2 regions of the Desulfobacterium sp. N47 genome follow, and region 2 is predicted to be linked to the other one. Evidence: riboswitches for the same ligand, from Rfam matches in the RefSeq annotation. Region 2 holds a riboswitch; the other holds the start of a gene.
What was found. A riboswitch is a leader RNA that binds a small molecule or an ion and turns the genes downstream of it on or off. The one in region 2 is predicted to bind cobalamin.
Positions count from the first base shown of each region.

Region 1: another riboswitch for cobalamin. It lies ahead of VXK47_RS11950 (TonB-dependent receptor plug domain-containing protein); the one in region 2 lies ahead of VXK47_RS07505 (TonB-dependent receptor plug domain-containing protein).

Region 1 covers NZ_JBAMMY010000185.1:21,888-25,095, reverse strand. The annotation lists gene VXK47_RS11960 (acyl-CoA dehydratase activase) at 1-508, shown strand, start outside; gene VXK47_RS11955 (HesA/MoeB/ThiF family protein) at 640-1,494, opposite strand; cobalamin riboswitch at 1,663-1,898, shown strand; gene VXK47_RS11950 (TonB-dependent receptor plug domain-containing protein) at 2,062-3,208, shown strand, end outside.
Region 2 covers NZ_JBAMMY010000122.1:555-3,762, forward strand. The annotation lists partial or broken gene VXK47_RS07500 (TonB-dependent receptor) at 1-1,007, shown strand, start outside; cobalamin riboswitch at 1,179-1,454, shown strand; gene VXK47_RS07505 (TonB-dependent receptor plug domain-containing protein) at 1,638-3,208, shown strand, end outside.

The sequences.
Region 1 (3,208 bases), on a different contig from region 2:
CAATCTTTCCGATTCACAAATGAATGCTTTGGGAAAATTGTCTTTTGTCATTAAAAAAAGAATTATGAAAAAAGATGAGATAAAAATAAAGCAAATTCTGTCACATTCAGGGCTTGTGCATGCTGAACCGATAAGTGCAAAATCTATAATAAAAACCGCTATGCCTTATATATCACCTGAACTTACAGGAGAAGCAATATTGACTGTGGGAAGTTCACTGTCAGAGATTGCTTCACATACATGCGGAGTAATATCGGTAGGGCCTTTTGGATGTATGCCAAACAGAATTTCCGAAGCAATTTTAACTGAAGTAATGAATAAAGAGAATAAACTTGCTGCAAGTCCGGGTGACATGCGCCTTAAAGCAGTGCTTTCTGATATTGACAGCCTTCCGTTTCTTGCTATTGAAAGCGATGGATCTTCTTTTCCTCAAGTTATAACAGCTAAGCTGGATGCATTCTGTCTGCAGGCAAACAGATTCCATTCGGTTTTGATGAACTCAAAATAAGCCGGGAAACCAGGAGAAAGGTTCAAGGAGGAAGGAGGAAGGAGAAAGGAGAAAGGATCAAGGTTCAGGGGAGGAAGGGAAAGATAGTTCGTAAGCTCATAAGTTGGTAAGTTGATAAGGGAAAATATTGTTTATAGTTTTATAATTTCGAAGCAATTGTCGGTAAGATCAATAAGAAGTATTTTATTTCTTAAGAGGGCACCTTTTTTCAAAAGTACTTTGATTGCTTCCGAACACTCAAGCGATGCTATCAGTGAAACACAGTGCGGCAGTGTGCCGATAGAAGATTCTGCTCCTTTGTCCGGTGTATTTTGAGCTTTACCATAAATGAGTTTAAGCCCGGGATCTTCAGGAAATATTGTGGTGATATGACCGTAGCTTCCTGCGATTGCTGCTGATACAAAACAGCAGCCTGCTTTTTTAGATGCTTTTTCAAGGACAAAACGCCCTGCGATAGAATCAAGGCAGTCTATAACTACATCTGAGTTTTCAATAAGGGCTGAAGCGTTTTCATCATTTAAATATATCCTATGAGAAAATACCGAAACACAAGAGTTGATTTCATTTACTCTTTTTTTTGCTGCATCGGCCTTTGGTGTGGGAATGTTACTTTCCTTACTTAAAATCTGACGGTTTAAATTGCTTTCTTCAAATATATCTCCATCAATTAGGTTCAAGGTTCCGATTCCGATCCTTGCAAGTATTTCGCAAACCGTTCCACCAAGTCCTCCGAGGCCTGCAATACTTACTTTGGACTTTAAGAGGCTTACCTGATCTGCACAAGATAACGATTTCATATTTCGCACATAACGTTCAGGTATGATTTGTGCTTCCAAAGAGGCAATCTCAATCTTGTGGCGGCTTATTCCCGACTCATCAGATATGTTTTTAATATTATTTAGTGAAATGCTTTTGTATGGCGTATTATCAGGAAGTGCTTTGTTGACTGAAAGCGCATGTATTTTATTTATAATATCACTTTCCAAAGTTTATATACCTTTTTTATAATATCATTAGCTAAAATGTTATTAAAAGTCAAAAAGAAAGTCCATGTTCTGGTAGGCTCATGTTAACTTGTTGTATTTATATATATTTGTATTATAGCAATTTGTTTGCACATTATTTTTGTTGACTTTCAGTTTAAGTGCCCATAGTGATTAACATCAAATTTAGGCGCTCCTTCGGAGCATAAAAGGGAACCCCGTGTAAATCGGGGACGGGCCCGCCGCTGTAATCGGGGACGAAAGCCGCATATTTTGCCACTGTCTGTTCATAAACAGATGGGAAGGCGCGGTCAGTACCTGTTGAATTTTTAAAAAAGGATCTTTATTCAACAGGGCAAGTAGGTTAATCCGAGAGTCAGAAAACCTGCCTGAATTTAAAAGTGTAATCTCCGCGGCAAAGAGAGTGCAACTTAGTATCTTGAGGATAAAAAAGGGTAATCCCCGGGACGATATAATCGGTCCGGGGATTTTTTTTGCCCGGACCTGACTGGAACTTATTAAAATTAATTCAGAAGGGGGGGAAAAGTGAAAAGGATTTTATCGGGGTTTATGTCAGTTATATTTTTATTGGGGTTTCCTGCAGCCGTATTTTGTGAAGAAGTAAAAAAAGGTATTCAGTCTCCACCGGTTTTAGATGAAATAGTAGTCAGCGCTACAAAGACTGAGGAGAAGAGAAAAGATATCGCAAATTCGGTAATCGTAAAAGACGAAACGGATATAAATGAGTTTGCGGCACAGTCAGTAGGAGAATTATTGGCGAATGAGCCTGGGATTGACTGGCAAACATACGGTAATTATGGAGGCGCAACACAGGAGTTGCATATTCGAGGAATGAGAGGCAATGCCACCCAGGTGTTTGTAAACGGTATCAATGTTGGTTCTCCATCATTGGGAAGTGCAGATGTTGGCAGAATACCGCTTAATAATATCGAGCGGATTGAAGTTGTAAAAGGTTCGGGATCACTACTTTATGGTTCAGGAGCAATGGGAGGTACGGTAAATATTATAACAAAGCGGCCTTCAAGAGACATTACGGATCTTAAAGTCAGTGCCGGTTACGGATCACAGGATACTTATCGTTTATCCGCAGAACAAGGTATGTTTATAACTGATGATTTCGGATATTATCTTACTGCCGGCAGAATGGAAACCGATGGATTTCGGGCTAATAGTTATCTAAGGCAGACCGATACATCTTTAAAATTGTTACTGGATAAGAGTGATTTTATTGATATAAGTCTATATGGTGATTATATGTACAGAAAATATGGTGTGCCCGGAGTTGAGCCGCCTTCCGGCACACAGGCTTATTATATAGGAGGGATTAAATTTTACAGCGATGACTCATCATCGGTGTTGAATCACAGCAGTGATAAAGACTGTCATATTGTATTGGAAGCAAAAGGCAATCCTTTGAAATGGTTGGGTTATAATATCAAAGGGCATTATACAAATATGGATAATTATAACTATGAGCGTTATGCATTTGATGGTACAGGATCTGAAAACTGGATAACAAACAGGATTGCAGGAACTGACGGCAATATTAATATACATCCTTTTGAGGGAGGTAATCTTCTGATAGGGGGTGAATATAAGGACTTTGACTGGAAGAATAAATCGTTTGATCTGGATGCTGCTGGTGTAAAGTCGGTTAAGACGACTACTGAAGCTCATATGTTCACTCAGGGCGCCT
Region 2 (3,208 bases):
ATTACTTTACGGATAGCAAGACGTGGAACGCGTCCGACTGGAAAAGTGAGATAAAGACCACATTGAATGACAAATCCGAGGGCAAGACCGGCACACATGCTGTTTTTCTCCAGGATGAATGGGATATAACCGATAAGATCATGGTCTATTTTGGCGGGCGATACGAGTGGTGGCGCGGTTTTGACGGCATCAAGGCAAGAGATGTATCCGGATCAGTTTATACAACGGAATTGCCGGACAGGAAAGAAGACCATTTTTCTCCAAAATTTGCTGTGGCCTACAATCCCGATACGAATTGGGGATTCAGATTTTCTCTGGCCAAGGCATACCGGTTTCCAACTATACGGGAGCTGTTTTACGCAAATGTTAGCAGTGCCGGAATCGTAACCTTGACAAATCCCGACCTGAAATCCGAGAAGATCTTTGCCAAGGATTTTACCATCAGCAAAAAAGTGGGTTGGGCCGGAGAAGCAAGGCTCAGCTTTTTCGAAAATTATACCGAGGATACCATTTTCAGCCAAACAGACGTGTATAAAAACCAGACGTACTATCAAAACATCGACGAAGTGAGAACCCGGGGAGTAGAGTTCCAGTTTAAAAAGAAAGGATTATTTGTAGACAGACTGGATGCAATGTTTAATATCGCTTATATGAAGGCAAAAACACTGAAAAACGACAATTTACCGGATTCGGAAGGAAAAATATTCCCACGAGCTCCCAAATGGACTTCCAAGGCTGTTGTAAGCTGCTTCCCCACAGACAAGCTTTTTCTGACCCTTGCAGGAAGGTATTCAAGCAAGGCATGGAATACACTTAATAACGTGGATGATCGGGGCGGATACGGAGGGGTAGATGATTACTTCTTTCTGGATGCAAAAGTTGCATACAAGTTGTTAAAGCAGGTTACGATATCTTTATCTGTGGACAACCTGACCGATGAGCTTGTGTACATGTATCATCCATATGCAAGGCAAATGATTATTGCCAAACTCAAATGGGAGTATTAATCTATAACTATTATCAATCATCCAAAAAAGGAGAATTGAAAATGACAGAAAATCATGAGCACGAACATGGACATTCGCACGAGCATATTCACAAGCACAAATGATGAAAAGAAGATCGGTAATCTTTTAAAAAAAATATCTTGACAAAGCACTTCTTTAATTCCTATTAAAGAAGAAAATACATATTCAGGTGCTTTTTAGTTTAATAGGGAACCCGGTGTAAATCCGGGACGGGCCCGCCGCTGTAATCGGGGACGAAAGCCGCATAAAAAAGTGATTAGTGAACAGTAATCAGTAAAAACTGGCGCTGTAGCTAACACTGGCCACTGGAATAAACGGTTGTTTTCTGACCACTAAATACTGGTCACTGACAACTGCCTTTCTGGGAAGGCGTAGCTAAACGGATGATCCGAGAGTCAGAAGACCTGCCTGAATATTTGTGTGTACTCCGCGGACAAGAGAGCGCATATATGATCATGAGGATAAAAAAGGGATATCCCCGGATCGATTAATTTCGGTCCGGGGATTTTTTTTTGCTTTTTTTGAGGTGCTGATTACTTCTCTTTCGACAGTGGAGAATGAAGACCGGTATAATATATACTTTTTACGGATGGTTATGGGGCTGACATAATGAAATGGGATAATTTTAAAATATCGCTTGTCATTTTTTTATTACTTTGTTTAAGCGCAGAAAATACGGTTTTTGCGGAACAAGGAGCGGAGACTAAAGCTGAGGCCACTCATTTATTGGATACCATCTATGTTACAAGCGAACGTCTTTCCGAATATGTGAAAAATCACCCTCAAAACGTTGTGGAACTAACCCAAAAGGAGATTAGAGAACGGAATTTTCTTGAAGTGGGAGAGGCCATCGGTTCCATGCCGGGTGTGGATGTAGCGCAGGGAACAAACAGTATGGGGGCCAGAATCTCTATCCGGGGCGGTGGCGGATCAGGTTCTGTCCTGGTATTGATTGATGGAAGACCGATCAATTCCGCCCAGTATGGCGGGGTAAATCTGGGCGGTATTCCTATAGATATTGTAAAGAGCATTACGGTATTTAAGCCGCCGGTGCCGGTTTGGCTTGGTCCGGGAGGTTCTGCAGGAGCTATAAATATTGTTACCGGAGATTTTTCGGGAAATACTTCAAAAAAGAAGGATGGCGACAAAGCAAGCTTGAAAATTAATAGCGGATCTTATGGTGCCGCAAATATAACTTCCTCATATATGTTGCATCAGGATTCGGGAAAGCTCTTGTTTACCATAGGCGCCGGTCATAAAGACGGGAAACGGCCCAACAGCGACAGCGACAGCGGAAATGCAAGTTTTAACTGGCAGACAGAAGGACAAACCGGAATCCGGTACGACTTAAACGGCAGGTATTTTCATTCCTATCATGGCTCTCCCGGTCCCATTGACAATCCTACGCCTGACGCCAGGCAGCGCTATCAGAAAGGATCTCTGGATTTTCATATCAATGGTTTTACTGATGATATGATGGAATATAAAGTAAAGTCCTACATGGATTTGACGGATCTGTACGACCAATCCCAGACCGGCAGCCGATCAACGCTTGATGAGCATCGGGCAGGAATAAGCGCTGAAACCACATGGAAGCCTGAGGACGGAGTCTTTGCCCTGCGTTTGGGAGGATTGGCTGAAACAAACAGGGTGGATCATAACTTTTCAGGAGACCATCACAGAGAGAAAGTTTCTTTTCACAGCCAGTATGACCGTGAATTAAATAAATTAACGGCTACTCTGGGACTGAGGGGGGATCATACCAATGATTTCGGGTTTTTTCCTGCCTTCAATGCAGGGCTTAGCTACGCCCTGGGATCAAATACCGTGGTTAAGTCAAGCGCCGGATACTCAGTGGAAATCCCTTCCTTTAATCAATTATATCAACCAAGTCATGGCTCTATTGACCAAGTGAGGGGAAACCCTGATCTGGACGAAGAAAAGATATACTCCTTTAATCTGGGCATGGAGCACAAAATCAAAAAGGACGTGGTTTTTAATGCTTCAGTGTTCAGAACAAATACCAAAGATATTATTATCTACCAGAGGGGAAATGATCTGATTTATCGTCCGGTTAATGTTTCGCGCGCCTATAAGCAGGGGGTAGAGTTGGCGCTAAAGTCGGAATGGACCAAAAGTATTTCGACGGAACTATCTTATATTTACCAGGATACCAAAAA